Regions from separate parts of the Streptomyces sp. NPDC006733 genome, predicted to be linked through region 2. Evidence: riboswitches for the same ligand, from Rfam matches in the RefSeq annotation. Region 2 holds a riboswitch; each other region holds the start of a gene.
What was found. A riboswitch is a leader RNA that binds a small molecule or an ion and turns the genes downstream of it on or off. The one in region 2 is predicted to bind cobalamin.

Region 1: it holds a riboswitch for cobalamin, as region 2 does, so the genes downstream of both, ABZ721_RS30630 (HoxN/HupN/NixA family nickel/cobalt transporter) here and ABZ721_RS09350 (prenyltransferase/squalene oxidase repeat-containing protein) in region 2, are expected to answer to the same signal.
Region 3: it holds a riboswitch for cobalamin, as region 2 does, so the genes downstream of both, ABZ721_RS21315 (cobalamin biosynthesis protein) here and ABZ721_RS09350 (prenyltransferase/squalene oxidase repeat-containing protein) in region 2, are expected to answer to the same signal.
Region 4: it holds a riboswitch for cobalamin, as region 2 does, so the genes downstream of both, ABZ721_RS12355 (hypothetical protein) here and ABZ721_RS09350 (prenyltransferase/squalene oxidase repeat-containing protein) in region 2, are expected to answer to the same signal.

Annotation. Positions count from the first base shown of each region.
Region 1 is NZ_JBEYJD010000041.1:15,897-23,688, reverse strand. It holds gene ABZ721_RS30645 (alpha/beta hydrolase) at 1-253, shown strand, start outside; gene ABZ721_RS30640 (SpoIIE family protein phosphatase) at 253-1,569, shown strand; gene ABZ721_RS30635 (STAS domain-containing protein) at 2,067-2,459, shown strand; gene ABZ721_RS30630 (HoxN/HupN/NixA family nickel/cobalt transporter) at 2,559-3,665, opposite strand; cobalamin riboswitch at 3,693-3,896, opposite strand; gene ABZ721_RS30625 (hypothetical protein) at 4,327-4,827, shown strand; gene ABZ721_RS30620 (hypothetical protein) at 4,845-5,606, shown strand; gene ABZ721_RS30615 (glycosyltransferase) at 5,636-6,706, opposite strand; gene ABZ721_RS30610 (hypothetical protein) at 6,839-7,249, shown strand; gene fxsT (FxSxx-COOH system tetratricopeptide repeat protein) at 7,289-7,792, shown strand, end outside.
Region 2 is NZ_JBEYJD010000007.1:189,615-197,406, forward strand. It holds gene lanKC (class III lanthionine synthetase LanKC) at 1-294, opposite strand, end outside; gene ABZ721_RS09335 (ferredoxin) at 471-704, opposite strand; gene ABZ721_RS09340 (aldehyde dehydrogenase) at 704-2,200, opposite strand; gene ABZ721_RS09345 (MBL fold metallo-hydrolase) at 2,303-3,319, shown strand; cobalamin riboswitch at 3,394-3,521, shown strand; gene ABZ721_RS09350 (prenyltransferase/squalene oxidase repeat-containing protein) at 3,626-4,834, shown strand; gene ABZ721_RS09355 (SCO2322 family protein) at 4,834-5,517, shown strand; gene ABZ721_RS09360 (CbiQ family ECF transporter T component) at 5,514-6,746, shown strand; gene ABZ721_RS09365 (ATP-binding cassette domain-containing protein) at 6,743-7,792, shown strand, end outside.
Region 3 is NZ_JBEYJD010000023.1:70,616-78,407, reverse strand. It holds gene ABZ721_RS21325 (inorganic phosphate transporter) at 227-1,468, shown strand; gene ABZ721_RS21320 (hypothetical protein) at 1,494-1,724, shown strand; cobalamin riboswitch at 1,893-2,020, shown strand; gene ABZ721_RS21315 (cobalamin biosynthesis protein) at 2,148-3,110, shown strand; gene ABZ721_RS21310 (cobyric acid synthase) at 3,107-4,663, shown strand; gene cobN (cobaltochelatase subunit CobN) at 4,660-7,792, shown strand, end outside.
Region 4 is NZ_JBEYJD010000011.1:86,076-93,867, reverse strand. It holds gene ABZ721_RS12365 (glycoside hydrolase family 2 TIM barrel-domain containing protein) at 1-329, shown strand, start outside; gene ABZ721_RS12360 (hypothetical protein) at 358-486, shown strand; cobalamin riboswitch at 716-894, shown strand; cobalamin riboswitch at 1,803-1,958, shown strand; gene ABZ721_RS12355 (hypothetical protein) at 1,946-2,308, shown strand; gene ABZ721_RS12350 (glycosyl hydrolase) at 3,606-5,039, shown strand; gene ABZ721_RS12345 (glycosyl hydrolase) at 5,078-7,429, shown strand; gene ABZ721_RS12340 (carboxylesterase family protein) at 7,532-7,792, shown strand, end outside.

The DNA of each region.
Region 1 (7,792 bases), on a different contig from region 2:
GATGGCCCGCGTCTTCGCCCGGACGACGTTCCTGTCCGACAGCCGCGCCGATCTCACAACGGTCGCGGTGCCGACGCTGGTTCTGGAGTGCCGGCAGGACGCGATCGCCCCCCGCGAGGTCGGCGCGTACGTGCACGCGGCGATCCCCGGCAGCTGCCTGGTGACCCTGGAGGCGACGGGGCACTGCCCGCAGTTGAGCGCACCCGAAGCCACCGTCGGGGCGATCACCGGCTTCATCGGAGGGAGCCGATGATGTGCCGCACCGATCAGGACTCGGACGGGGAGCCGGACGTCGACGCCACCGACGCGCTCTTCACCTCGATGCTGGAGGACAGCGCGGAGGAGTTGTACGAGCAGGCTCCGTGCGGGTACCTGTCGACGATGATGGACGGCACCATCGCGAAGATCAACACCACCTTGCTGGACTGGCTCGGCCTCGACCGGCGGCAGGTCGTGGGACGAATGCGCTTCACCGATCTGCTCACGGTGGGCGGCAAGCTGTACCACGAGACGCACTTCGCACCGCTGCTGCAGATGAAGGGCGAAGTCAGCGGTGTCGCCCTGGACCTCAAGACCGCCGGCAAGCAGCGCATGCCCGTGCTGGTCACCTCGAAGGTGAAGGTCAGCGGCGAGGGGAAGCCGCTGCTGATCCGTACCACCGTCTTCGACGCCCGCGACCGGCGCGCCTACGAGATGGAACTGCTGCGCGGCCGCAAGGCGGCCGAGGACGCGCGCCGGCAGGCGGACGACACGCGCGAGCAGGCCGAGGAGGCCCGCGCGCAGGCGGACGCCGACCGGGAACGGCTCCAGGAAGCGCTGACTGTCCTGCAGCAGAGCCTGCTGCCTGCCGCACTGCCCGCAGTTCCCGGCCTGGAGGCCAGCTCGCACTACCACACGGCATCTCCGGTCCTGCTCGGCGGCGACTTCTACGACCTGTTCCCGCTGGGCGTGGACCGGTGGGCGTTCTTCCTCGGCGACGTCTGCGGCAAAGGCCCCCAGGCCGCCGCGCTGACCTCGCTGACGCGCTACACGCTGCGCGCCGCCGCCCTGCACGACCCCGACCCCGTCACCGTGCTGACCACCTTGAACACGGTGCTGCACGAGCGGTACTCCAGCGGCGACACCCGCTACTGCACCGCCATATTCGGCACCCTGCAGCTGGGGGGCGCGCAGGTGGGGGTGCACCTCGCCTCCGGCGGCCACCCCTCGGCCCTGGTCCAGCGCGCGGACGGCACCGCCGCCTATCTCCCCACCCCCGGCGGGATGCTCATCGGCGTCCTGCCCCACGCCCGGTTCATCCCCACCCGCACCCAGCTGCTGCCGGGCGACACCCTGCTGCTGTACACCGACGGCCTGACCGAGGCCCGCACCGGACCCCGGCGCGAGCTCTACGGGGAGGACGCCCTGAGCGCCTTCGTCGCCTCCCAGCCGCCTGCGGGCCCGCAGGCGTTGATCACTTCCCTGACCGGGCTGCTGGCCGGCTTCGGCGAAGGGCTCGACGACGACACCGCGCTCCTGGCCCTCGGCGTGCCCGCCCTGCCCGCCCCGGCGAGCGAAGACTCGGGATGAGCCCGCTCCCGATCACCTGCCGTGACGCTGCAACCGGTCGGGTACCGGCGATCACCGGTCACCCCGACCCTGCGACAGCCCCCGCACAGCGCCGGGCAGGGAACCGGCCCAGGTTTCGTGGCCGCCCCCCGACACCTTCGACGGCCGGCTGGTGCCTGCAGCGCTCCCCCTGACGGCCAACCGGCTGTGCTCGGGCTCGTCAGGGCCGCAACGCGTCGGCGGTGAGGTGGGACAGCTGCTGGGGGAGGCCCTGCAGAAGGATGGTGCGCGGGGCGTTCGGGAGGAGACGAACCATCGGCACCTGCTCGACCACCTGCTGCCCGCCCGCGGCGGACGGATCCGCCCCGCGACGCGAGGCACGGCACCGGGCGTACCCGTCCTCTGGGCAGGGGGGACTGTGTCGTTCCACCTGGGGTAGACAGATACCGTCCACACGGTTCGACGCGGTGGAAGAGGGTCTCGTAAGTGGTGGAGGCGAGAGGGCAGGGGTGGTCACGATGGAGCCGTTGCGGGTGCGTCCGATCGGCCCCGTCCGGCAGGGCGTGGTCGTCCTGGCGGTGTCCGGGGAGCTCGACTGCAACACCGAGCAGCTCTTGGGCGACGCGGCGGGCCGCGCGCTGGGCGACGGGTGCGGACGGCTGGTCCTGGAGTGCTCCGGGGTGACCTTCTGCGACTCCCAGGGCCTCAACCGCTTCCTGCGGCTCCGCGAGCACGCCAGACGGGACGGTGCGGCACTTGTCCTGGCCGCGATCAGCGGCTCGGTGCGACATGTCCTGGAACTCACCGGGGCCCTGCAGGTCTTCGTCCTCGCCAACACCGTCGAAGAGGCGCTGCGCGCGCCCGGCGACGCCGACGCCGACACCCCCTGGCAGGGGATCCCGACCATCTGACCGCGCTCGTACCGTGCCCCGAAGGGCACGGTACGAGGCACCGCGAAGGCGCTCCGTCCGGGAACGGGTGGAGGGCAACCCCCGACTGCGGTTGAGAGCTCAGCTGCCTTCCGCAGCCCGCACCGTCCAGCGCTCCTCGACCTTCGCCAGCCGCCAGTAGGACAGGGCTGCCGCCCAGACGAGGACGAACAGTCCGACAATGACGTAGCCGACGTTGTCCAGGTCCAGTCCGGCCACCCAGCCGGTGAGCGCATCCGTCAGTTGGAGCTTGTCGTGCAGGACCCCGACCAGCTCGATGGTGCCGATGACAAAGGCCACCGCGATCGACAGGCCGGTGATGGCCAGGTTGTAGAACACCTTCCGCACCGGGTTGGAGAAGGCCCACTGGTAGGCGAAGTTCATGAACGTTCCGTCGAGGGTGTCGAACAGGCTCATCCCGGCGGCGAACAGCAGCGGCAGGCACACGATCGCGTACCAGGGCAGCCCCGCCGCGGCGCCGCTTCCGGCCATCACCATCAACGTCACCTCGGTTGCGGTGTCGAAGCCCAAGCCGAACAGCAGCCCGATCGGATACATCTGGCCCGGTCGGGTGATGGATTTCGTCAGCCGCCCCAGGACACGGTTCATGAATCCCCGTGAGTCCAGGTGCGCTTCGAGCGCGGCCTCGTCGTAGTTGCCGCCCCGCATCGCTTTGAAGATGCGCAGGATGCCCAGCAGCGCCACCAGGTTGAGAGCGGCGATCGCGTACAGGAACGTTCCGGAGACGCTGGTGCCGATCACCCCGAGCGTCTGATGCGTTGCGGAGTCGTCGTTCATCAGCGTTCCGGCCAGTTGCGCGCCGCAGGCCACCAGCGCGGCCATGGCGACCACCACGCTGGAGTGGCCGAGGGCGAACCAGAAGCCGACCGACACCGGGCGCTTGCCGTCGGCCATCAGCTTGCGGGTGGTGTTGTCGATGGCGGCGATGTGGTCGGCGTCGAAGGCGTGCCTCATACCCAGGGTGTAGGCGGTCACCCCCAGTCCGAGGCCGAACGCCTCGGACCCGACGCGGTAGTTGTTGGGCACCACCAGCACCAGCAACACGCCGAAGGCGACGACGTGCAGGGCGAGAATCACCGCCAGCAGCCCGGCGGTGCGGACGGTGTCCTGGCGCCGCCAGTGGAAGGCTGCCCGGCCGCGAGCAGGGCTCTGCTCAGGCAGAGTCATACGGTCACGCTCCAACACCTCGTGGATCACTTCGTGAGATGCCGTGGCCGGTCTCCTGGCTGACGGATCACCGCGCTCGTCCCTGCCTTCCCGGCCTTTCGGCCAGTGACACCGCCGGGGGCGGAAGGGGACGAGCACTCCCCGATCACAGTGGCGAGGGCCGCTCCGGCCTTTGTCCCCTTGGCGGAGACAGCACCGGTCTTCCCGAACACCACGACCTGGCCACCCTAAAAGGCGCTGGTGACGGCCACAAGTGGCGCACTGAGCGATGTGATATTTCCCGCTCGGGCGGTGCTCAGGAGTCGGGATCGGGCGTGGTCCACCCTGGCGGAGAGGCGACGGCAGGGCTGCGGGGCGTCAGCGTCGAGGAGCGGCGCGGTACCGAGGCCCCGCACCCCGCTGAGCGGAGGTCACTTCCTGCGGGCCACGGCGCCGGAACTCGCGACCCGCACGGAACTCCGGTCGGATGGCCCTCAGCGTGCGGAGGGTCAGGGCGGCCGTCCCGCCTGCGGCCCGCCGAGGGTGAACTGCCTACCGCCACACCGCCGGTGCCTCTCCGACCTGGCGCAAATCCTGTGTTAGCGTCCATCGCGGGTCCGCGCGACCGGCGGGCCGTCATCTGTTGAGGGGAAGTATGCGCGCCTTTCGATGGGCTGCGAGCGTGTCGCTCGCGGTGGCCTCACTCGTCGGATCGTCCTGTGCCACGGCCAGCGCGGCAGCGCTGTCGCCGCCGGCGCCCAGCCCTGTTGTGGTGCACCAGACTGGACCGGAGGCGCGGGCTGCGGACATCGGCCTGTTCCTGACGGACGGCGATGAGGTCCATTACTCCACGTGGACGAAGAACTCGCCCGCCGCCATGTCCGGGCATGGCTGGTGGATCAAGGGCACCACGAAAGCCACCAAGGCCAAGGTGACCATCTGGCTGGAGGTGAAGTCCGGCAGCAGTTGGCGGGTGGTCGGTCAGGGCACGAAGACGGTCTATCCGGGTGGCGGCAGCGCCCGGCGGGCGACGGCCCGCATGGTGTGCGCGGCGGGTCCGATCCCGGCAGGGAAGACGTACACGTACCGCACGCGGATTGACGTCGACCTCATCGGTCACGCGGACAGCGCCGAACAGGCCGTGACAACGCCGAAGGCGTACCCCTGCCTTCCCACCTCGTAGCCGCGAAGCGACAAGCGATGCCTTTGACCGGTATGGAGTCGACGCTGATCGTCAGCCTGATGGGCTCGATCGAACTGCACGACTGGGTCGGTCGCCGGTACGCGGACGGCGCGGACGACGACGCGTTCATCCTGATCGTCCGGCAGAGCGTCATGCAGGGGATGGCAGCATTCCACCGCTCGAAGGAGTCCTCCCGTATCCGCTGGCGTCACCACGACGCCGGTGACGCGTGGACCGGCAGCTCCGAGGCACCGGAGCTGCTCTGGCTGCAGGTCGACACGGCCGACACCGGAGAGGGCCGGGTGCCGCTGCAGCCCATCGGCACCTTGCTGGAGCGGGTGCTCGGGCGGGTGGGCACGCCCAGCATCGTCCAGGGGGATTTCCTGCTGCCCCTGGGCGAGTTCACCGGTGAACCGATCGAGTTCGCCTACGACCGGGACTGGTTCGCGTTCTCCGACCCCGCCTGGTCAGAAGTGATCGGCATCGAGCTGTACGCGTCCTCAACCGACAGCGCCCGGGCCGATGCCGTCCTCGGCGCCGCGCAGACCTGGCTGGGTGACGCCGCTGTCCTGGAACGGGGTGACCGGCCCGATCCGGGACCGGTGGAGTTCCGCGGCTCTCAGTACGTTCCGCTGGACTTCCTCGCACACGCCGACTGCACCGTCCACGAGTGGTCGATCGAGCTGCTGGCCTGGCTCACCGAAGTCCTCGGCTGGGCGATGCGGGACGCCGGTTGCGGGGATCATGGCTTCGTGCGGCTGCGGCGGGCACCCGCCTGACGGCAACGCACCCTGTCCGCACACGCACGTCAGCAGAGCGCGTCCAGCAGCGCTTCCAGGCGGAGTGTCGAGGGCTGCGCCGTGAAGGACTGCTGGACTTCCCGCCGGGCCCGAGCTGACAGGCTCGCTCGCAAGCTCGCGTTGTCACGCAGTTCCACAACGGCCGCCTCGAGGCCGTCGAGATCCAGGTCGATCAGCAGGCTGGTCTCTCGGTGGCGTGCGACCGGGGCGTAGCCGTCGATCGCGGTGCAGACCGTCGGGACTCCGACGGCCATCGCCTCGATCAGGGCTTGCGGCAGGTGTTCGTACCGGCCCGGGAAGATCGCGGCGTCTGCGTGGCGCAGCAGGGCCACCCGGGCTGTGATCTCCGAGGTCTGGATCAGCGACAGGCGCTCGGGATGGCGCTGCGCGATCTCGACGACGGCGGTCTCGCCCTTCGTGCCGGGCTCGAGCCCGTGCCCGATCATCAGGAGGACGGTTCCGGTCCGGGGATAGACCCGGTCGGCCCAGACCTCGGCGAGCCGGGGCGCGCCTTTCCAGTCGGCGAATCGTCCCAGGTACACCGCGTAAGGATGCGGGACGGGCCGCGGCATGGGGGTGTCGGCGAAGAAGGCGGGCGGGAGGGAGATGGGCGCGACGGAGACAGTGGCGTGCGGCAGCTGCCGGCGCAGGGTGAGGGCATGGCGCGCGTTCAGGGTCCAGACGTGGCGCAGCTCGTCGAGGCCCGACAGATCGGAGCCCACCGCACTGTTCGGCGTGTTGGGCCGCTCCCACAGCAGTGCGGCGCGCGGGAGTTGGGCCAGGGCGCTGATTGCCTGCTGGGCCGGCCCGCGCTCGCGCGGCAGGCCCAGGACCAGGACGCGGACGCCGCTCCGCGCCACGTCGCCGGCCTCCGCGAAGAGTCCCGCATAGGAACGCTGTTCGACCTGGCGCCCGTTCTCGCGGTGTGCGACACCGACCGGCGCGAGGATTCGCGTACGCCAACCGACGCCTTCGAGCAGATCCGCATAGCGGCCGGCCAGCGTGCCAACACCCGAGTCGGAAAAGGGGCTGCCCGCCACCAGCGTCAGCGCCCGTTCCCGGGCGCGACGGTCGGCCATAGGACCTCCTGGTGCAACGTCACATGCGCTGCCTGTAGGGCATTATTTGCTCCTCCACCGGGTTCCGCGAGGCTGAACGCCGTTAATCTCGAAAGACGCAGCCGCGCGACCGTGTACGAGAGGGCCCTCGCCATGATTGGTCTGGAACTGGCAGCCGGATACCTGATTGCCTGGGCGGTGCGCAAGGCACGGCATGTCGCGGGTCGGCTCGACGGTGAGGTGGACGCGGCGCTGGACGTCGGCCTCGACCGCCTCCATGGCGTGGTCGCCGCGCAGCTCGGCGAGGACAGCGCCCTGCGGGCCCTGGAGGAAGAGGCGCGGGACGGCGACGCGGTGGCCGACCGGACGCGCACGCGGGTGATGCTGGCGCTGGAGGACGCGGCCGAGAAGGACCCGCAGTTCGCGAGGGCACTGGCGGACGTCCTCGAGCAGCTGAACGAGCTGAAGGAGCAGGCCGCGGCGGGCGGAATCGACCTGCGCGGCGCCTCAGGGGTCCAGGTCAATCAGGCGTCGGGGAATCTGCAGGTCAACCGGTTCAGCTAGCGGTCTGGGCCGAGCGAGCGGTGGTGGGAGTCGCACGTCATGCTGTCCGATCAGGAGACCACTCTCGCGGCCGCGGCGGCATCGGCCCTGTGCACCGCGCTGTCCGGGGCGGACGGGTCGCTTCACGCCGCGTCGGTGGCCGTCGAGCGGGTGTTCCCCGGCCTGCACGGGGCACCCACCGGGGCGGACCTGGCGCGGGCCCACCGCGAGCTCCGGGACGCGGGCGGGCCGGGCCGGGACAGGGCCCGCCTGGACCTGGAGCGCGACTGGCGGGCGTCGTTCGAGGACCTCCTGCGGCAGGATCCGGACGCCAGGGCGCGGCTCGCCACCTTGCTGGCCGATCTGGGTGCCCTTGACCCGGAGGGCCCGCCGGCGCCGGGGCGACCGGGGCAGAATCCGCCGCCGACCGCCAATGTGCCGATCCAGCTCAACTTCTTTGCGCCGACCGATCCTGCGGGCCACCGGGCCGCGGCAGGCCGCCACCGCCTGCTGCTCTGGCAGGTACCGCCCCGCAATCGAAGCTTCACGGGCCGACAGGACGTA
Region 2 (7,792 bases):
GTAGTCCCAGACCTTCGCGACGGTCTTCTCCGCGTTCTCCAGACACGCGGAGACATGGATCTTCCAGCCCTGCAGGGGCGCTCCGGTCCTGGGCGAACCGTCGGCGTCCACCGGCGTCAGGTGCAGCCAGTCGCCGGAGCGTCCGGTGCGCCAGCCGTCGGGGGCGGGGCGCTGGGCCGGCTCGAAGAGCGAAACGCCGGAGCCCGCGCCGGATGCGGAGCCGGCGGACAAGCGGTCAGGGGTCTCGTAGAAATACCTGTCGACGAGGCAAAAGACCTCGTACCGCTTGTCCATGGCTCTCCCCCTCCGGCCGCGAGGTCTTGAGATTTTCACGTGGCCGAAACGGGGAACAGTCGCGTCCGTAACGAAACACCCGTGCAGAACGCATATGTGCGTGATGCACGGGTGCCCGTATGGTGTACGGAAACCGCCCTGACCTGCGACGGAAGCGCCCCTGCGCAGTTCCCGCGCTATTCCTCGGGCGGGAAGACCGGCTCTCCTGTCATGAGCAGCGTGATGGAGATTGCCTCCACCGGGCAGTTCTCGGCCGCCTCCAGCAGCACTTCCGACGCGTCGGTCTCCGACGCGACCGGGTGGGACTGCCGGGCGCCGTCCAGGGCGAAGCCCTCGGGGGCCGAGTTGACGCACATGCCGGAGCCGATGCAGACCGAGCGGTCCACCTCGATGTGCCAGCGGTCGCCCATCAGCCCTCCGCCCCCGCCGCACCGGACGCCGCGGCGTCCGCCGCCTGGTAGCCGGCCGGGAGGTGGATCATCTTGTGCTCCAGGTACTCGCCGAAGCCCTCGGGGCCGAACTCCCGTCCCACGCCGGAGTTCTTGTAGCCGCCGAACGGGCCGAGCATGTCGAGGCTGAAGGTGTTCACCGAGTACGTGCCGGTGCGGACCTGGCGGGCGATGTCGATGCCGTGCTCGACGTCGGCGGTCCAGACGCTGCCGGAGAGCCCGAAGTCGGAGTCGTTGGCGATCCGCAGCGCCTCGGCCTCGTCCTCGTACGGGAGCAGGCAGATGACCGGCCCGAAGATCTCCTCCCGGGCGATCCGCATGGAGTTGGTGACGTCGCCGAAGAGCGTCGGCTCCACGTACCAGCCGGTATCCAGTCCGGCCGGCCGGCCGCCGCCGGTCAGCACCTTGGCGCCCTCCTCCTGACCGATCCCGATGAAGTCGAACGACCGCTGCTGCTGGCGCTTGGCGACCAGCGGCCCCACCTCGGTGGCCGGGTCCAGCGGGTCGCCGACGACCAGCGCGGACGCCGCCGCGGCGAAGCGCTCGGCGATCTCGTCGTAGCGCGAGCGCGGCGCCAGGATCCGGGTCTGGGCCACGCACGCCTGGCCGTTGTTCATCCAGGCGGCCGACGTGATGCCGGGGACGGCGGTCTCCAGGTCCGCGTCCGGGAGGATCACGGCGGCGGACTTGCCGCCCAGCTCCAGGGTGACGCGGGTGAGGTTGCGGGACGCGACCTCCATCACCCGCCGGCCGGCGCCGACCGAGCCGGTGAACGACACCTTGTCGACCCCGGGGTGGCCGACGAGGTACTCGCTGACCTCGCGGTCGGCCGGGACGATCGACAGCACGCCCTCCGGCAGCCCCGCCTCCCTGGTGATCTCGGCCAGCACGTACGCGTCGAGCGGGGTCTCCGGCGACGGCTTCAGCACGACCGTGCACCCGGTGAGTAGCGCGGGGGCGAGCTTGGCGGCGGCGGTGAACTGCGGGACGTTCCACGGCACGACGGCCGCGACGACCCCGACGGGCTCGCGGCGCACCAGGATCGGCCCGAGGACGCCGGCGCGGTGCTCCTCGTAGGGGAAGTCGCGGGCGACGGTGATCGCCGCGTCCCACACCATCATCGCGCCGAGCGACTGGGCGAGGATGCTCCAGGAGTAGGGGGAGCCGTTCTCCGAGCTGATGAGCCGGCCGATCTCGTCGTACCGGGCGGCGATGGCGTCCTTGATCCGGGTGACGACGGTGATCCGCTCGTCGAGGCTCATCCGCGGCCACGGTCCCTCGTCGAACGCCGTGCGGGCCGTGGCGACCGCGCGGTCCACGTCGGCGCGGGAGGCGTGCGGCACCCGGCCGATGACCTGCTCGGTGTGCGGGGAGATGACCTCGATGGTCTCGCTGCCGAGCGGGTCCACCAACTCCCCGCCGATGAACAGCTGTCCGTGTTCTATGAGGTCGGTCATTACTGGTGCCTCCTGCGGGTCGGCCCATACCTGACGCTGTTTCAGAACTGATACCAGTTCTAGTTATAGTGGGCAATGACTTCGTCGGCGAGAGGGGACCAGATGGTGCGCGTGACCGACCACGGCGGAGGGGTCTGGAGCATTCCGGTCCCGATCCCCGACAACCCCCTCGGCCACACGCTCGTCCATCTCCTGGACACCGACCGCGGACCCGTACTGATCGACACCGGCTGGGACGACCCGGACTCCTACGCCGCGCTGGAGGCCGGCCTCGTCGAGGCGGGGACCTCCGTCGCCGAGGTGCACGGGGTACTCATCACGCACCACCACCCCGACCACCACGGGCTCTCCGCGCAGGTCCGCGAGGCCTCCGGGGCCTGGGTCGCGATGCACGAGGCCGACGCGGCCGTGGTGCGGCGCACCCGGTCCGCCGCGCCGGCCCGCTGGCTGACGTACATGACGGCCAAGCTCGTCGCCGCCGGGGCGCCCGAGGAGCACCTCGCGCCGCTGCGCGCCGCCCGCGAGTCGGGGCGGATGTCGACCCTGCCGGGGCTGCGGCCCGCGCTGCCCGACCGCGACATCGTCCCCGGCGAGCTGGTGGACCTCGCCGGGCGGCGGCTGCGCGCCATCTGGACGCCGGGGCACACCCCCGGGCACGTCTGCCTGTTCCTGGAGGAGAGCCGGCGGCTGTTCTCCGGCGACCACCTGCTGCCGGGGATCTCCCCGCACATCGGGCTGTACGAGGACCCGGACGACGCGGTCGAGACCGATCCGCTCGGCGACTACCTCGCCTCCCTGGAGCGCATCGGCCGGCTCGACCCGGACGAGGTGCTGCCCGCCCACCAGTACGCGTTCACGGACGCGGCGGGCCGGGTGCGGGAGCTGCTCGACCACCACGAGGAGCGGCTGAGCGGGCTGCGCACGCTGATCACCGACGCGCCGCGCACCCCCTGGCAGCTCGCCGAGGTGATGGAGTGGAACCGCCCCTGGGAGCAGATCCCGTTCGGCTCCCGCAACATCGCCGTCTCCGAGGCCGAGGCGCACCTGCGGCGGCTGGTGAAGGCCGGCCGCGCCGAGGCCGTCCCCGGGTCCGACCCGGTCACCTACCAGGCGGTCTGAGGGAACGGGCGGGCACGGGCGGGCGGGCACGGGCGGGCCGGGACCGGCGGCGATACCCGCAGGGCATACGATGTTCTGGACAATTCCATCCACGTCCGAGCGGGGGAAGCCGGCGCGAATCCGGCACTGACCCGCAACCGTGAGCCGTCCCGTAGGGCAGGGTCGGCGAGTCGGAGTACCCGCGACGGACGGGAGCGGCTCCCGTCGAGGTAACGGAGCCGGAGCCCGGTGCCCCGCGCAGTCGCGCGGGCTCGCAGCGGTTGCGCCCGGCCACGCAACCGCTCAGCGAAAGGCATCAAACCCCTCATGAACCTCCGTCGCAGCGCCGCCGCGCTCGCCGCCGCCACCGTGCTCGGCATGGCCGCGGTGCCCGCAGCCTCCGCCGACACCCCGCTGCCGCCCGGTCTGTACGGCACCGGGGACCCGACGTACGACGGGGTCTGGCGGCAGTCCTACGCGCTGCTGGCGCTGGACACCGCCGGGGTGACCCCGGCCGACAGCGCCGTGGCCTGGCTGACCGGCCAGCAGTGCGCGGACGGCGGCTTCCCGTCCTACCGCGCGGACACTGCGAAGGCCTGCGACGCCAAGACGGAGGACACCAACGCGACGGGCATCGCCGTGCAGGCGCTCACGGCGCTGGGCGGCAAGGACGCAGTCGTCAAGAAGGCCACCGACTGGCTGGTGTCGGTGCGCAACAAGGACGGCGGCTGGTCGTACAACCCCGGCGGCGCCTCCGACCCGGACTCCACCGGTGTCGTGATCGGCGCGCTGGCGGCCGTGAAGCAGGACGTGAAGGCGGCGCAGGACAGCCTCAAGGCGTTCCAGTTCGGCTGCGACGCCAAGGCCGCCGACCGCGGCGCCTCCGGCTACCCGATGAACGGCAAGCTCTCCGTGAGCGCCAAGGCCACCGCCGACGCGGTGCGCGGCGCCCGCGGCGCGGGCTTCGTCGTCACCGCCCCGACCGCGAACACGGCCGCGAAGGCCCCGGACTGCGCGTCGCCCGACGCGTTCAAGTCCCTCGACGCGGCCGGCGCGGCCTCGGCCGGCGCCGCGTACCTGACGGCCCAGCTCACCGCGGGCGGCGGGCACCTGACCGCCGTCACCCCGGGCGCCGACAAGCCCACCCCGGACTACGGCACCACCGCGGACGCCGTGGTCGCGCTGGCCGCGGACCAGCAGCTCGACACCGCGAAGGCGTCGTACGACTGGCTCGCCAAGAACTCCGCGACGTGGTCGAAGTCGAACCCCGCCGCCCTGTCGCAGCTGGTCCTCGCGGCGCACGCGACGGGCAACGACCCGAAGAACGCCGCCGGCGCCGACCTCGTCCAGCAGCTCACCAACCTCGGCCCGAAGCCGGCCGCGGCGGCGAGCCCCTCCGCGTCCCCGTCGGACCAGGCGGAGAAGAAGGACGACAAGTCCGGCTCCGCGGCCACCTGGTGGATCGTCGGCGTCTTCTTCGTCGCGAGCATCGGCATCGGCTTCCTGATCAGCGGCCGCAAGAAGAAGCAGGGCTGATGGCGCGCAACCCGCTGCGGGCGCTCGCCGTCCTGCTGGCGCTCGGCGCGCTGCTCGCGGCCGCCGCCCTGCCCGCCGAGGCTGCCGCCTACCGCTACTGGTCGTTCTGGCAGCGCTCCGGCGACACCTGGACGTACGCGCAGACCGGCCCCGCTCTGGACCGGCCCGCCGACGGGTCCGTGGAGGGCTGGCGCTTCGCGGCCAGCGCCGAGGCGCAGGACGCGTCGAAGCCGCGGGACGTGCCCGGCGCCACCTCGTTCGGCGCGATCTGCGCGGGCACGCCGCCCAAGGGCGGCACCAAGCGCGTCGCCCTCGTCCTGGACTTCGGCACCGCCGCCGACGCGGGCGGCGCCACCACGCCGCCGGCGCCCCGCACCGCCTGCGCCCAGGTCCCCGGCGACGCGACGGGCGCCGACGCGCTCGCCGCCGTCGCCAAGCCGCTGCGCTACAACTCCGCCGGCATGGTCTGCGCCGTCGCGGGCTACCCCAGGACGGGCTGCGGGGAGCCGGTCTCCGGCACCTCCGGGTCCGCCGACGCGTCGAGCACGCCCGCGCCGCAGGCGTCGGGCGACTCCGGCGACGGCGGCGGCGGGGGCCCGTCGGTCGGTGTGTTCGCGGGCATCGCCGCCGTCCTCGCCCTCGGCGGGGCGGCCTTCTGGCAGGCCCGCCGCCGGCGCGGATGAACGCCGGGGCCCGCCGGGCCGCCACCGCCACCCGCTCCACCGCGCTGCACGCCGGGGCGTGGTGGGTGTGGGCGCTGGGGCTGGCGACGGCGGCGTCCCGGACCACCAACCCGCTGCTGCTCCTGCTGCTGGTCGCGGTCGCGGGGTACGTGGTCGCCGCCCGCCGCACGGACGCGCCCTGGGCCAGGTCCTACGGGGCGTTCCTGAAGCTGGGCCTGGTGGTGCTCGGCATCCGGCTGGTCTTCGCGACCCTGCTCGGCTCGCCGATCCCGGGCACCCACACGCTCTTCACGCTGCCCGAGGTCCCGCTGCCCGACTGGGCGCGCGGGGTCCGGCTGGGCGGCAGGGTGACCGCGGAGGGGCTGCTGTTCGCGCTGTACGACGGGATGAAGCTGGCCACCCTGCTGGTCTGCGTGGGCGCGGCCAACGCGCTCGCCAACCCGGCCCGGCTGCTCAAGTCGCTGCCGGCTGCCCTGTACGAGGCGGGCGTCGCGGTCGTCGTGGCCATGACGTTCGCCCCGAACCTCGTCACCGACGTGCAGCGGCTGCGCGCCGCCCGCCGGCTGCGCGGCCGCGAGGACCGCGGGGCGCGGTCGCTGCTGCAGGTCGGGCTGCCCGTCCTGGAGGGCGCGCTGGAGCGGTCGGTGGCGCTGGCCGCCGCGATGGACGCGCGCGGCTACGGCCGCTCGGCCGAGGTGCCGGCCGCGATCCGGCGGACGACGGCCGCGCTGACGCTGGGCGGGCTGCTCGGCGTGTGCGCGGGAACGTACGCGCTGCTGTCCGCGTCCGGCGCCGGGTACGGCGTGCCGGTGCTGCTGCTGGGGCTGGTCTCGGCGCTGGCGGGGCTGCGGCTCGGCGGCCGGCGGTCGGTCCGCAGCCGCTACCGGCCCGACCGCTGGGGCGCGCGGGCCTGGCTGGTGTCGGGCTCCGGGGTGGCGGTGGCGGCGCTGATGATCTGGGCGGCCTCGTACGACCCGGCGGCGCTGGACCCGCCGGCACTCCCGCCGGCCGCGCCCGCCCTGCCGCTGTGGCCGGCGCTGTCGATCCTGATCGGGCTGCTGCCGGCGTTCGTCGCTCCCCCGCCGCCCCTCCTGCCGAAGCCGTCGAAGCCGTCCAGCACGCCCAACACGCCCAACCGGCCCGACCCGCCGAACACACCGCACACGCCGCGCACGCCCGACCGGCCCGACCCGCCGACCCCGCCGAACCCGAAGGACGACCGCACGTGATCCGCTTCGAGCAGGTCTCCGTCCGGTACGACGACGCGGCGGAGCCCGCCGTCGCCGGAGTGGACCTCACCGTCCCCGAGGGCGAGCTGTGCCTGCTCGTCGGGCCGTCCGGAGTCGGCAAGTCGACTTTGCTGGGTGCCGTCTCCGGCCTGGTGCCGCACTTCACCGGCGGGGTCCTGTCCGGCCGCGTCACCGTCGCGGGCCGCGACACCCGGACCCACAAGCCGCGCGAACTGGCCGACGTCGTCGGCACGGTCGGCCAGGATCCGCTGTCGCACTTCGTCACCGACACCGTCGAGGACGAGCTCGCCTACGGCATGGAGTCGCTGGGCCTGGCGCCCGCCACCATGCGCCGCCGCGTCGAGGAGACCCTCGACCTGCTCGGCCTGGCCGAGCTGCGCGACCGGCCGATCGCCACGCTCTCCGGCGGCCAGCAGCAGCGCGTCGCCATCGGCTCGGTGCTCACCGTGCACCCCAGGGTGCTGGTGCTGGACGAGCCGACGTCCGCGCTGGACCCCGGCGCCGCCGAGGAGGTGCTGGCGGTGCTGCAGCGGCTGGTGCACGACCTGGGGACCACCGTGCTGATGGCCGAGCACCGGCTGGAGCGCGTCGTGCAGTACGCGGACCAGGTGATCCTGCTGCCCGCCCCCGGCGCCGCCCCGCTGCAGGGCGCGCCCGCCGACATCATGGCGCTCTCCCCCGTCCACCCGCCGGTGGTGGCGCTGGGCCGGCTCGCCGGCTGGTCGCCGCTGCCGCTGTCCGTGCGCGACGCCCGCCGCAAGGCCGGCCCGCTGCGGGAGCGGCTGGCGGACCGCACTCCCCCGGCCGCGCCCGCCGTTCCGGCCGCCGCGCCGGTGGCGGTGCTCGACCGGCTCTCCGTCCGCCGGGGCGGGACCGAGGCGCTGCGCCAGGTGTCGCTGACGGTCCGGCCGGGCGAGACCGTCGCGCTGATGGGCCGCAACGGCGCGGGCAAGTCGACCCTGCTCTCCACCCTCGTCGGCCTGCACCCGGCCGCCTCCGGCACGGTCACCGTCGGCGGTCTCGTC
Region 3 (7,792 bases), on a different contig from region 2:
CGCGGACGGTTTCGTACCAATTTTCCGGGTGGCGCCGGCCCCGGTGGCGAGCTGCTAAGGGGCCGGGTTCCCGTGGGGCGCCTGAACCGTCCCAACACCCGTCGTGGCCTGAAGAATCGGGTGCCCGGACACCGGCACCACGCAGCCGCCGCCAGTTAACCTTCCGTTCACCCAGGCTCCGTACGGTCGCCATCGCCACTGTCCGATCAAACGATTGCCTGGGTAAATGGAACACATCACGCTCCTGATCGGAATCGTGATCGTGACCGCTCTCGTGTTTGACTTCACGAACGGTTTCCACGACACCGCCAACGCGATGGCCACCACCATCTCCACCGGCGCACTCAAGCCCAAGACGGCGGTGGCCATGTCCGCCGTGCTGAACCTCGTCGGCGCCTTCCTCTCCGTGGAGGTCGCCAAGACCATCTCCGGCGGCATCATCGACGAGAGCGCCGGGATCCGGCCCGAAGTCATCTTCGCGGGCCTGGTCGGCGCCATCGTCTGGAACATGCTGACCTGGCTGGCCGGGCTCCCGTCCAGCTCCTCCCACGCACTGTTCGGCGGCCTGATCGGCGCCACCCTGGTCTCCGTCGGCGCCCACGGCGTCAACGGCGACAAGGTCGTCATGAAGGTCCTGATCCCGGCGCTCGCCGCCCCGATCGTCGCGGGCCTGGCGGCGATGCTCGCCACCAAGCTCACCTACCGCATCGGCCGCAACAGCGACCCGAAGGCGACCGCCAAGGGGTACCGGGCCGGGCAGATCGCCTCGGCCGGCCTGGTCTCGCTCGCGCACGGCACCAACGACGCGCAGAAGACCATGGGCGTCATCACCCTCGCGCTGATCACCGGCGGCGTCGTCGCCCCGCACGCCGACCCGCCGATGTGGGTCATCGTCTCGGCGGGCACCGCCATCGCGCTCGGCACCTACCTCGGCGGCTGGCGCATCATCCGCACCATGGGCAAGGGCCTCACCGACATCGAGGCGCCGCAGGGCTTCGCCGCCCAGACCGGCGCGGCGGCCACCATCCTGGCCTCCTCGCACCTCGGCTTCGCGCTCTCCACCACCCAGGTCTGCTCCGGCTCCGTCATGGGCTCCGGCGTCGGCCGCAAGGGCGCCGTGGTCCGCTGGAGCACCGCCGGCCGCATGGTCGCCGCCTGGGGCCTGACGCTGCCCGCCGCCGGCCTGGTGGCCGCCGGAGCCGCGCTGCTGGCCGACCAGGGCAGTTGGGGCGTCACCGCGGTCGCCGTGCTGGCGCTCACCGCCTGCACCGCGATCTGGCTGGCCTCGCGCCGCAAGCCGATCGACCACAGCAACGTCAACGAGCTCCCGGCCGAGTCGCAGGGTGCGGTCACCGCCGCCATCGCGGCCGTCAGCCCGCCGCCCGCCGGCCACGTCGCCCCGCTCGCCGCGACCATCCCGGCCCCCGCGGTCATCACCACCGCCGACGCCACGCCGGCCACGGCCTGATCCCGGCCCGGAAGGAATCCGCACCATGCAGATCGACTGGCAGGCCCTCGGCACCGTCCTCGGCGTCACCCTCGCGGTGACCATCGGGCTGGTGGGCGTCTTCACCCTCGGCATCGTCGGGCTCGCCAAGCGGGAGTCCGCCGACGGCGCCGCCGCCTCCGGCGGAACCGCCGCCCTGACCCGGACCGGCGCCTACGCGTGCTTCGCGCTCTGCGCGGCGGCCGTCGCGTACGGCATCTTCCTGATCGTCGCCTGATCCCCGCCTGATCCCCGCTCGACCGCCGGCGTCGCCGGCGCGGCACCGCCGAAGGCCCGCACCCCGCACCGCGGGTGTGGGCCTTCGCACATCTTCCGTCGCAGGTCAACAGTGAGTTGACGGGGTTCCCGGCACGTGGTGGACTGCCCGGTGCCATACGGCGGCAGGAGAGGAAGTCCGGTGCGAATCCGGCGCGGTCCCGCCACTGTCACCGGGGAGTGCACCCCACCCGAACACCACGGCCGAGCGATCGGCCGGTCGGAGCGGGGTGCGCGCATCCGGGAGCCAGGAGACTCTCCGCCGCCGGTCACGTCGAACCAGGGCGCGGACCCTGAGTGAGGACTCCTGCCATGCCCGGCCGCCGTCGTACCCCACCGGATTCCCAGGCCCTGTCCCGTCGAGGCATGACGGCGGGCTGACGCCGTGCGCGCCGGACACGCCCTCGCGTGCGGCACCGCCCTCGGCCACCTCGCCGACCTGATCGCCGGAGATCCGCGCCGCGGCCACCCGGTCGCCGGGTTCGGACGTGCCGCGGCCGCCGCCGAACGCCGCCTGTGGCGCGACCACCGCGGCAGCGGCGCGCTCTGGACGGCGCTGTGCGCGGGCGGCGCGACCGCCGCCGCCGCGCTCGCCGCCCGCTCCGTACGCTCCTCCCCCGCCGCCGCCATCGCGCTGACCGCGACCGCCACCTGGTCGGTGCTGGGCGGCGCCTCGCTGGGCCGCGAAGCGCTGGCCATCGGCTCCGCGCTGGAGGCGGGCGACCTGGAGGTGGCGCGCGAGCGGCTGCCGAACCTGTGCGGCCGCGACCCGCAGTCGCTGGACGCCGCGCAGATCGCGCGGGCCGTCGTGGAGTCCGTCGCCGAGAACACCTCGGACGCCGTCGTCGGCGCCCTGGTGTGGGGCGCGGCCGCCGGGGTGCCGGGGCTCGTCGGCTTCCGCGCGGTCAACACCCTGGACGCGATGGCCGGCCACAAGTCGCCGCGCTACCGCCGGTTCGGCTGGGCCGCCGCCCGCCTCGACGACGTCGCCGGCTGGCCCGGCGCCCGGCTGACCGCCGTCCTCGCCACCCTCGCCGGCCCCGACCCGCGCGGCGCGCTGCGGGTCTGGCGCGCCGACGCCGCCGGCCACCCCAGCCCCAACGCGGGCCCCGTGGAAGCCGCGTTCGCCGGCGCCCTGGGCGTCCGGCTCGGCGGCACGCTCGCCTACGCCGGCCGCGTGGAGCACCGCGCCGTGCTCGGCCCGGCAGGCCGGCCGCCCGAAGTCGCCGACATCGCCCGCGCCGTACGGCTCTCGCGCCGCGTCGGCGCGCTGGCGCTGGCGGTCTGCGTCGGCGGGCGGCTGGCCGCGACCGCGCTGTCACCGTCCCCCCAGGGAGGAACCCGATGAGCGGAACGCGTCCCACCGGCGGAGGGCTGCTGGTCGCCGGGACCACGTCCGACGCGGGCAAGAGCGTCGTCACGGCCGGCATCTGCCGCTGGCTGGTCCGGCAGGGCGTGAAGGTCGCGCCCTTCAAGGCGCAGAACATGTCGCTCAACTCGTTCGTGACGCGCGAGGGCGCCGAGATCGGCCGGGCACAGGCGATGCAGGCGCAGGCCGCCCGCGTCGAGCCGACGGCGCTGATGAACCCGGTGCTGCTCAAGCCGGGCGGCGACCGGACCAGCCAGGTCGTGCTGATGGGCCGGGCCGTCGGCGAGATGAGCGCCCGCGGCTACCACGGCGACGGCGGGCGCGGCAGCGCACTGCTGCCCACCGTGGTGGAGTGCCTGGCCGAACTGCGGGGCACGTATGACGCGGTGATCTGTGAAGGGGCGGGCAGTCCGGCCGAGATCAACCTGCGGCGGAACGACATCGTCAACATGGGCCTGGCCCGCGCCGCCCGGCTGCCGGTCGTGGTGGTCGGGGACATCGACCGGGGCGGCGTCTTCGCCTCGTTCTTCGGCACCACGGCGCTGCTGAGCGCCGAGGACCAGGCGCTGCTCTGCGGCTACCTCGTCAACAAGTTCCGCGGCGACGTCTCGCTGCTGGAGCCGGGCCTGGACATGCTGCGCGGGCTGACCGGCCGCTCGGTGTACGGGGTGCTGCCGTTCGCGCACGGGCTGGGCATCGACGAGGAGGACGGACTGCGCGTGTCGATGCGCGGCGCCGTCCGCGAGTCCGTCACCGCCGCGCCGCACGGCGCGGACCTGCTGCGGGTCGCGGTCGTCGCCGTGCCGCTGATGTCGAACTTCACCGACGTGGACGCGCTGGCCGCCGAACCGGGCGTCGTGGTGCGCTTCGTCGACCGGCCGCAGGAGCTCGCCGACGCCGACCTGGTGGTGCTGCCCGGCACCCGGGGCACCGTCAGGGCGCTGGCCTGGCTGCGCGAGCGCGGGCTCGCCGACGCGATCGTCCGGCGGGCGGCCGAAGGCCGTCCGGTGCTGGGCATCTGCGGCGGCTACCAGATGCTCGGCGAGGCCATCGAGGACGACGTCGAGTCGCGCGCCGGCCGCGTCGACGGGCTCGGACTGCTGCCCGTCCGCGTCCGGTTCGCGGCGGAGAAGACGCTGGCCCGGCCGGTCGGTGAGGCGCTCGGCGAGCCCGTGGAGGGGTACGAGATCCACCACGGGGTCGCGGAAGTCCTCGGCGGCGACGGGCCGTTCATGACCGGCGACCGGGGGCGCGCGCTGGACGGCTGCCGGTCGGGCGCCGTCTGGGGCACCCACTGGCACGGCTCGCTGGAGAGCGACGGCTTCCGCCGCGCCTTCCTGCGCCGGATCGCCGACCAGGCGGGGCGGCGGTTCGTCCCCGCCCCCGACACCTCCTTCGGGGCGCTGCGCGAGGAACAGCTCGACCGCCTCGGCGACCTGATCGAAGAACACGCGGACACCGCCGCGCTCATGCGGCTCATCGAGGACGGCGCACCCGCCGGCCTCCCCTTTATCGCTCCGGGGGCACCGTGACCACCGTTCTGCTTCTGTCCACCGCCGACACCGACCTGCTGGCGGCCCGCGCCTCCGGGGCGGGGTACCGGATCGGCAACCCGACCCGGGTCTCCCCCGACGACCTGGCCGCGCTCACCGAGGGCGCGGACATCGCCGTCGTGCGGCTGCTCGGCGGCAAGCGCGCCTGGGAGGACGGGCTCGCGGCGCTGCGCGCGTCGGGCATCCCGACGGTGCTGCTCGGCGGGGAGTCGGTGCCGGACGCCGAACTCATGGCGGAGTCCTCGGTGCCGGCGGGCGTCGTCGCGGAGGCGCTGCGCTACCTGGTCGAGGGCGGCCCGGCCAACCTCGTGGAGCTGACCCGCTTCCTGTCGGACACCGTCCTGCTGACCGGCGAGGGCTTCGAGGCGCCCGCCGCCATGCCGCAGTACGGGACGCACGGCGCGTACCCGTTCACCGAGGGCCGCCCGACCGTCGGCGTGCTCTTCTACCGCGCCCACGAACTCTCCGGGAACACCGGCTTCGTGGACACGCTCTGCGCCGCGATCGAGGCGAAGGGCGCCAACGCGCTGCCGGTGTACTGCGGGACGCTGCGCGGCGCCGACGAGGGCCTGTACGCGCTGCTGGGCCGGGCGGACGCGCTGGTCGCGACCGTCCTGGCGTCCGGCGGCACCCGCGCCTCCGACGCCTCGGCGGGCGGCGACGACGAGGCCTGGGACATCGGCGCGCTCGCCGACCTGGACGTGCCCGTCCTCCAGGGCCTGTGCCTGACGTCGTCCCGCGCGGCCTGGGAGGCCTCCGACGCGGCCCTGTCGCCGATGGACGCGGCGATGCAGGTCGCCATCCCGGAGTTCGACGGCCGGCTGATCACCGTCCCCTTCTCGTTCAAGGAGACCGGCGAGGGCGACGTGCCGGTCTACGTCGCCGACCCCGAACGCGCCGCGCGCGTCGCCGGGATCGCGGTGCGGCACGCGGTGCTCAAGCACAAGCCGAACCCGGAGAAGAAGCTCGCGGTCGTCTTCACCGCGTACCCCACCAAGCACTCGCGGGTCGGCAACGCCGTCGGCCTCGACACCCCCGCGTCGGCCGTCGGCCTGCTGGACGCGCTGCGCGGCGCCGGGTACGCCGTCGACGGCTACCCCGACAACGGCGACGAGCTGATCCACCGGCTGATCGCCGCCGGCGGCCACGACGTCGAGTGGCTCACCGAGGAGCAGCTGTCCGCCGCCCCCGCCCGGGTCCCGCTCGCCGACTACCAGCGGTGGTTCGCCACCCTCGACCCCGAGCTGCGCGCCGGGATGCTGGAGCACTGGGGGGAGCCGCCGGGCACCCTCTACCTCGACGGCGACGACATCGTCCTGGCGTCCCTGCGGTTCGGGAACGTCGTGGTGATGATCCAGCCGCCGCGCGGCTTCGGGGAGAACCCGATCGCGATCTACCACGACCCGGACATGCCGCCCTCGCACCACTACCTGGCGGCCTACCGCTGGCTGGACAACACCTTCGGCGCCGACGCGATCGTCCACATGGGCAAGCACGGCACCATGGAGTGGCTTCCCGGCAAGGGCCTCGGCCTGTCGGCGGGGTGCGCGCCGGACGCGGTGCTGGGCGAACTGCCGCTCGTCTACCCGTTCATCGTCAACGACCCGGGCGAGGGCACCCAGGCCAAGCGGCGCGGCCACGCCACCGTCGTCGACCACCTGGTGCCGCCGATGGCGCGCGCCGACACCTACGGCGACCTCGCCAAGCTGGAACAGCTCCTGGACGAGTACGCGCTCGTCTCCGACCTGGACCCGACGAAGACCCCGGCCGTCCGCAGCCAGATCTGGACGCTGGTGCGGGCCGCCGAGCTCCACCACGACCTGCACGTGGACGACCAGCCCGACGAGGACGCCTTCGACGAGTTCGTCATGCACATCGACGGCTGGCTCTGCGAGATCAAGGACGTGCAGATCCGCGACGGCCTGCACATCCTCGGCGGCGGCCCCGTCGGCGAGCCCCGCGTCAACCTGGTGCTGGCCATCCTGCGCTCCTCCCAGGTGTGGGGCGGCGTCGGCGCCGCGCTGCCGGGCCTGCGGGCCGCGATGGCCGAGGCGTTCGGCCTGGAGGAGAAGGCGCTGCTCGCCGAGCCCGGCGCCCGGGTGGCGGTGCCGGCCGCGCTGACCGCGCTGGTGGAAGGGCCCGCCCGGACCGCCGCCGACGCCGTCGACCTGCTGGAGACGCTCGCGCGGCGGCTGGCCGGGGCGATGGAGGAGTCCGGCTGGAGCCGGTCGGCCGCGGCGCCGATCGTCAAGGACGTGCTGGGCACCGAGGTCGTGGACGCCGTCCGGATCCTGGAGTTCGCCGCCGAGGAGGTCGTGCCCCGCCTGGAGCGCACCACCGACGAGATCGACAACATCCTGCGCGCGCTGCGCGGCGGCTACGTGCCGGCCGGGCCGTCCGGGTCCCCGACCCGCGGCCTGGTCAACGTGTTGCCGACCGGCCGCAACTTCTACTCCGTCGACCCGAAGGCGATCCCGTCCCGGCTCGCCTGGGACGTCGGCACGGCGCTCGCCGACTCGCTGCTGGCGCGGCACCTCGCCGACACCGGTGCGTACCCGAAGTCCGTCGGCCTGACGGTGTGGGGCACGTCCTGCATGCGCACCCAGGGCGACGACATCGCCGAGATCCTCGCCCTGCTGGGCTGCCGCCCGGTCTGGGACGACGCCTCGCGCCGGGTGACGGGCTTCGAGGTGGTCGGCCTGGAGGAGCTGGGCCGGCCGCGCATCGACGTGACGGTCCGCATCTCCGGCTTCTTCCGCGACGCCTTCCCGCACGTCATCCAGCTGCTGGACGACGCGGTGCGGGCCGTCGCGGAGCTCGACGAGCCCGCCGACTCCAACTACGTCCGCGCCCACGCGGACGAGGACACCGCGGAGCACGGCGACCGCCGCCGGGCCACGGCCCGCATCTTCGGCTCCAAGCCCGGCGCCTACGGGGCCGGCCTGCTGCCGCTGATCGACGCCCGCAACTGGCGCTCCGACGCCGACCTCGCCGAGGTCTACGCGGTCTGGGGCGGCTACGCGTACGGGCGCGGCCTGGGCGGGCGCGCGGCGCGCGGGGACATGGAGCAGGCGTTCCGCCGGATCCAGGTCGCGGCGAAGAACATCG
Region 4 (7,792 bases), on a different contig from region 2:
ACAAGGGGCTGGTCACCCGCGACCGGGCGACCCGCAAGGACGCCTTCTACTGGTACAAGGCGAACTGGGCCGCCACACCGACGCTGTACATCACCAGCCGCCGCTGGACCGCCCGGACCGTCGCCGCAACGCAGCTGAAGGTCTACTCCAACGCGGCCAATGTCACCGCCGTACTCAACGGCACCGCACTGGGCACGCGCAGCAGCACCGACCGGGTCTTCACCTGGACGGGCGTGACCCTGCGCCCGGGGGCGAACACCATCACCGTCACCGCGACCATCGACGGCACCACCCACACCGACACCGTCACCTGGACCCTCACAACGTGAGCCGACCCTGAACCGTTGCGCCGCCGCGGTGAACGCAACGCCCAACAGCGGCGGTTCGACGCGGAAGACGGGCATCGACGGGGGAGCGGCCGTCGCGGCCGACCGCGACACCGTCATCCGGCTCGGAGACACCATCGCGCTGCGCTACGGCAGCTGACGCCGACGCGCGGCCGCGGTGATGGGCGGGCACGGGGGCGGGGCGTGCGGTGGACGGACCGGCTGCCGTACGCCCCGCGGTGCCGGGCCCCTCAACCCCGGTCGTAGGCGTGGGACCGCGGCCGTTCTTGCGGCCGAGCAGGGCGACTTCCCCATGCGACCGCAGCGCCACGACCAAACCTGTCCGCGGACCCGTTCGGAGAGGGGGTGGACGTACTCGGACAGCCGACTATAGGTTCGTGCCGCAAGGTCCGCGGTGCAGGGAAGCCGGTGTGAATCCGGCACGGTCCCGCCACTGTGACCGGGGAGTGTGCTGCCGTCTGCACGCCACTGGCGAGGTCTGCCGGGAAGGCGGGCGGCACGCGGGGATCCGGGAGTCAGGATACCGGCCGCGGAACGTTCCGTGTTTTCCACGAGGATGGAGCAGACACGCATGGCACCGGTCCGTACCCACGCCCCTGGTGACCCCGCAGAGCGCGCACAACTCACCGCGCACTCATAGACCTTCGAGGCACCCGCCTCGCAGTTCGCCGTCCTACGGTCGCGTCGGCAGCGCACCCACCCGTGCGCCCACCGACGGTCTCGCCGTGCCTCCCCCTGGATCTCACCTGATGAGAGCAGGCATCTATGGACCACCAACTCATCCTGCTTCGTCGCAGGCCGACACCCCGCCGGCACGACCGGCCCCTCTCGTGTGGTGCCCGCCGACGACCTCCTCGACGGGGCGCTGACCGGCACCGAGGCCACCACGGCCAGGTCACCACGCCGGGCAGGACCCGCGGGAGGGCGCGATGAGTCGTCGGCAGTTCGCTCCGCAGCGGATCGACCGGCGTGGCACCTGGCTGGTGAACCGGGACTGGATCATCGACTACACGCGGGCCGGGCGGACCACCGTGGCGCGCTGGTACCAGCTGCGGGCGCAGGCGCCGGGGGAGCTGCGGCATCCGGAGCGGGTGGCACGGATCGAACGGCAGGACTGGTGGGAGCAGGAGGCGTTCACGAGCTGGTACGCGGCCTTTTTGGCGGCGCGCCGTACCGCATTGGCGTCCGTGGATGTCCGGGCCCTGTACGCGGGTGCGGCCTCGGACGTCGTCTCCATCCACGACGCCGCGCAGTGGCTCGGCTACTCCTCCGCGGCCGTCATCCGCGTGTACCGCAGTGTCCGGCCCGGATACTTTCCCGAGCCCGTGACCAGGGTCCCCGGCTGTCACGGCCGCTCCGTTCCCGCCTTCCGCCGCGGCGCGCTGTGGGAGTTCGACCGGCGGCGCGGCGGCCAGCCACCCCCGGTCGGCGAACTCGGCCCGCCGGGAGGCGGAGAGCCCTGCGACGGGACGCGGTCCGCCGAGCTGACGGACCGACAATTTCATGCGCCCGCGTGGGGGGAAAGCCGGTGGGAATCCGGTGCTGACCTGCAACCGTGAGCAGCCTTCCGTGCTGCCACGCGGAGAGCCCACCGTGCGATGTGCCTCGCTTCGCGCTGTCCTGGTCTGCAGAACGGCGTCGTCCTGACCCGGGGCCACGGCGTCACGACCGCTGCCGGTGGCACCCACCAGCGCGACGGCACGAACGGCGCCGCCCACCCCGATCCGGTGGCGACGCCGACCGCGGTCCTCGACACCGCCGCGAGACGGGCGCACTTCTCCGGGGGTGGCACCTGGTACCCGTCGTTCGACGGCTACGCGGTCAGCCGCCTAGCCGCCGAGACCGCGGGTGCCGCCGAGCACTGGAACATTGCCGTCAACGCAACCTCCATCGCGGTGGGCGGCTGCCAGTTCCGCATCAAGACCGGCGACCGGTTTGTCTCGACCCTGACCGCCTTCTGACGTCACCTTGAGAACGGCCGCCGGCTCGACCGGCTCCCACGTCGGCCAGGCGGCCACCTCGCCCGAAGCACCCCCATGCCATCGAGGAGGGCCGAAGCCGACGCGCTGAGTACTCGGGAGTCCGGCTGGGCACCGCGGCGCCGATCACCGATCCCGTCCGCGAACCACCGGAAGTCCTTGGTCACCGCCGGTGTAGGGCAGGACGGCTGCGGCGACAGGCCCGTAGGTGGTGCAGAAGCGGCAGTCGCAGGCGATGAGGGAGTTCGCGGCGCTGTGGGCGGTCGGCCAGTACCGGGACTCACAGGGGCCCGGGTCGAGCGGGGCCCCGGCGCCGGGCACTGACCGTTGGCACCAGGTGCACTGGGCGGCCGCACCCACTCCGGTCTGCTGCAACCGCCGTACAGCGTGGAGGGCCACCTCGAGCGGAACACCCTCCTCGAAAACGGTCGCAGGTGTGCTCTCCAACAGGAGCTTGCTGCGCCAGAGGCTCAGCCCGGTCAGTGCTCTGACCGCGCGCAGAGCCTCTGGCCCACCACTGCCCGAGTCGGTCAACTGCAGGGTGAATTGCGGATCCTCCACGGTCACAGCTCCTTCAGCGACGGGGCTCTCGGTCTCAGTATCTTGACCAGCCGGGCCGGCCGCCGCGGATTTCTCACGCCCGGACGCGGCGAACCGGCCCCTGCGGGGCGGGGTCGTTGTCCGTCACCTGGGCGGCTCGCCAGGCAATCCCGCCGCCGGGTCTTTCGTCCTGTGCCCCCGCGGGCGGCCCGTTCCTCTCGCCGCATCCCTGGGTCCTTACGTCTGGCGGGAGGTGCTGGCCGGGGGTGGAAGTTGCCGGGCCAGTGCTGCCGAGGTGTCGAGCAGAGGGGAGCGGCGTCACAGTAGACGTGTCTTCCGGCACTGTCCATATACCGTTCCAGTAACTTTCGAGTTCTCGGACGATGGTTCAGCAAACGCCGAGCGGGTGTGGGGGTATGTCGCGATTACCCGTCATGGAGCCCTGTTAGGCGCCGTGTTGCGGTCGCTCTGGGGCATTTGGATCCCATCGAAAAATCAGGGCCAACCCGACAATCATGCGCTTAATTGCATACAAGACCTCGTTACTCGCACGTTTTACATGGGCTCTGTCCGATCCATTGACACGGTGATGGCGGAGTCCTAGCTTCCAGGCGTTGGTTCAGCCCCATTTGGGGGGCGACAACGATATCAGGAACGGCCGGGACGCCGTCCCAGAACCGCCCGCATGCAACGTTCTACCAACATCTTCCCCCCACGGGCCGCATGAGAGGGTTCTCCATTGAGACCGAAGATCTTCACGCGCAAGACCGCAGTCGTGCTCGCCGCGCTGCCGCTCGCTGCGGTGGCCTGGCTGGCCACGACGCCCTCGCAGGCGTCGGCGACGGGCGCCTCGACCCCCGCCGCCGTGATCAGCTACTTGCAGCAGATCAGCGGCAACCATGTGGTCAGCGGTGTCCACAACAAGGAGCCGCTGAGCAACCCGTCGCAGTACACCATCCAGGCGCATGCGCTCACCGGCAAGTGGCCGGGCCTGTGGGGCGGCGAGCTGGGCTTCACCGCAGCTGACGTCGCCAACCGCCAGACGATGATCAACCAGGCCAAGACCGAGTGGGCCAACGGCTCCCTGGTGAGCCTGACCTGGCACATGTGCCGGCCGGACGTGGCGACCTGCGAGTTCAACGGCGGGATCAACGGCGCGAAGCTGTCGGACGCCGAGTGGAGCCAGCTGACCACCAGCGGCGCCACGCTGAACAACCAGTACAAGGCCAAGCTGGATGGCGCGGTCCCGTACCTCCAGCAGTTGAAGGACGCCGGGATCCCGGTGCTGTTCCGGCCCCAGCACGAGATGAACGAGGGCTGGGCCTGGTGGGGCGGCCGGCCGGGGGTGAACGGCAGCGCGAAGCTGTTCCAGATCACCCACGACTACCTGGTGTCCAAGGGCCTGGCCAACCTCGTCTGGGTCTGGAACGTCAAGGACGTCGACGGCGGCGCGGCCTCGGTGTCCAGCTACTACCCGGGTGACAGCTACGTCGACGTCGCCAGCCTCGACCCCTGGGTGCACAACTGGCCCAGCAACGAGTGGTACCAGGCGATCCTCAACGTCGCCCACGGCAAGCCCATCTCGTTGGCCGAGGTCGGCACCGTCCCGACACCGTCCCAGCTCGCCTCGCAGCCCCAGTGGGCCTGGTTCATGATCTGGTCCGAGTACCTCACCTCGGCCAACTCCACCGCGGGCCTGCAGGCGACCTTCAACTCCTCTCGGGTCCTGAGCCAGGGCCAGTTCACCATCCCGACGAGTACCCCGCCGACGACTCCGCCCGGTGGTGCGCACACGGGCGCGATCACGGGTGTGGGGGGGAAGTGCGTGGACGTGGCGGCGGCGAGTTCCGCGAACGGCACCGCGGTGCAGCTGTACGACTGCAACGGCTCCAGTGCGCAGTCCTGGACGGTCGGCACCGACGGGACGATCCGGGCGTTGGGCAAGTGCCTGGATGTGACCGGTCAGGGCACCGCGAACGGGACGAAGCTGCAGCTGTGGGACTGCAACGGCTCCGGCGCCCAGCAGTGGAGTGCCGAGTCCGACGGGCATCTGCAGAACCCGCAGTCCGGCCGGTACCTCGACGTGCCCGGCGGCAGTACCGCCAACGCCACCCGCCTGCAGATCTACGACCGCAACACCAACGCCTGGCAGACCTGGCACCTGCCCGCCTGACGACCTCACGCCGCCCCCCACTCGAAAGGCACCCCCTCATGTCCCTACGCGCCCGAACACGCGCGCTCCTGGCAGGCGGCAGCGCGGCTGCGGCCACCACGCTCGCCCTCACCCTCATCGGGGGCACCGCTTCCGCCGCCCCGCCCGCCCCGGCCGGAGTCACCAAGGCCGACGAGATCGCTTACCTCAAGAACCTGACCGGCAACCACGTGCTGTCCGGCCAGCAGGGCGGCGCGAACAGCGACCCGGCCCAGTGGGTGCGCAAGGCCCACGACATCACCGGCCAGTACCCGGGCGTCTGGAACGGCGACTTCGGATTCAGCCAGGACGACATCAACAACCGCCAGACCGTCATCAACGAAGCCAAGACGGAATGGGCCAACGGCACCCTTCCCGGGCTGATGATGCACGCCTGCCGCCCCGACGTGGCCACCTGCTCCTTCGAAGGCGGAGCGAACCCGGTCAAGGGCAGCAAGCTGTCCGACGCCGAGTGGAGCCAGCTGATCACCAACGGCAGCGCACTCAGCACCGCCTACCAGCGCAAGCTCGACCAGTTCGTGCCGTACCTCCAGCAGTTGAAGGACGCGGGGATCCCGGTGCTGTTCCGGCCGCAGCACGAGCTGAACGAGGGGTGGGCCTGGTGGGGCGGGCGCCCCGGTGCGAACGGCAGCGCCCGGCTGTTCCAGATCACCCACGACTACCTGGAGGCCAAGGGCCTGGACAACCTCATCTGGGTGTGGTCTCCGAAGGACGTCGCCGGCGGTGCCTCCCAGGCGGCGAGCTACTACCCCGGCGACAGCTACGTGGACGTCGTCGGCCTCGACGTCTGGGTCAACAAGTTCCCGTCCACCGACTGGTACCAGGCGCTCCAGAACATCGCCAAGACCAAGCCCATGGCGCTGGCCGAGGTCGGCAGCGTCCCGCAGCCAGCGCAGATGGCCACGCAACCCAAGTGGACCTACTGGAACGTGTGGATGAACTGGCTGACCGACCCGGCCTACAACTCCAACGACTCCATCAAGGCCGGCTACTACGACGCCCGCACCTACAACCGGGGCGAGATCACCATCCCGACGGGCACCCCGCCGACGACTCCGCCCGGTGGTGCGCACACGGGCGCGATCACGGGTGTGGGGGGCAAGTGTGTGGACGTGGCGGCGGCGAGTTCCGCGAACGGCACCGCGGTGCAGCTCTACGACTGCAACGGCAGCGCAGCGCAGTCGTGGACCATCGGTTCTGACGGGACGATCCGGGCGCTGGGCAAGTGCCTGGATGTGACCGGTCAGGGCACCGTGAACGGGACGAAGCTGCAGGTGTGGGATTGCAACGGCTCCGGCGCCCAGCAGTGGAGCGCGGAGTCCGACGGGCATCTGCAGAACCCGCAGTCCGGCCGGTACCTGGACGTTCCGGGCGGCAGTACCGCCAACGCCACCCGCCTGCAGATCTACGACCGCAACACCAACGCCTGGCAGACCTGGCACCTGCCCACCGGAGGCAGCACCACCCCGCCCGGCTCGTGCACCCCCAGCCTGGGGGCCGGCGAGTACAACACTCCCGTCTCCTTCGGCGGCAAGACGTACCAGGTCCTCGTGCACGTTCCGTCCCGGGCAGCGGGGGCTCGGCTGCCGCTGGTCCTGGACCTGCACGGCAGCCAGTCCACCGGTGCCGGGCAGCTGGCCTACAGCAACCTGGCGCCCACGGCGGACGCGGGCGGCTTCATCGTGGCCGCGCCGACCGGGGTGGTGCCCGCGGCCAGCGGCTTCATCTGGAACGTTCCGTACGTCACGCCCAGCGGTACCCGTGACGACGTCGGCTTCCTGCGGCAGGTCATCGACACCCTCACGGTGAATGCGTGCGTAGACCCGAAGCGGGTGTTCTCGACGGGCTACTCCGGCGGCGGCCGGATGACGTCCGCGTTGGCCTGCCTGCTCGCCGACAAGGTCGCGGCCATCGCGCCGGTGTCCGGTATCCGGGCGGGCCGGCCGAGCCCGGCCGACAACAGCAAGCCGGACCTGTCGACCTGCACGCCGTCCCGCGCGGTGCCGGTGATCGCCTTCCATGGGCAGCAGGACACGACCAACCCGTACAACGGCGGCGGGAACGGCCCGGTATGGGGATACTCCGTGCCGTTGGCCCAGGAGGCATGGGCAGGGCTCGACGGCTGCACCGCGGGGCCGACGACTGCGCAGGTCACCACCCACGTCAGCAGGACCCTCTACAGCGGTTGCCGCGACGGTGCTGACGTCCAGCTCTACACGATCTCCAACGGGGGCCACACATGGCCGGACTCGCCGCAGGACAACGGCAACGGGACCGTCACCCACGAGATCAGCGCCAACTCCCTCATGTGGCAATTCTTCCAGGAGCACCCCATGCCCGGGTCCTCCTGACCGGGCACGCGCGCCGGCGTAGCGCCCCATCCGGGCGCACGCCGGACGGCCGGCTGACGCGTCGGACAAAGACCAGCCCGCATTCCGTCGAGGAGATGACTCGTGCTCCCAGCTGTTGACCTCAGTCGAACCGGACGGGCCGGACGGACCCGTCGAACCGGACGGACCCGTCGGGCCGGACGCCTGGCCGGTGCCTTCCTGGCCGTCGCCGCGGCGCTCGCCGCGACCCTCACCGTCGCTCCGGACGCCGGCGCGCGCACACCGCTCCCGCCCCAGGGCCTTGTGCACGGTGCGCCGCAGGTCCACACCCAGCAGGGCGTCTTGTCCGGGCGCCGGGCCGCACCGGGCGTGGACTTCTTCGGG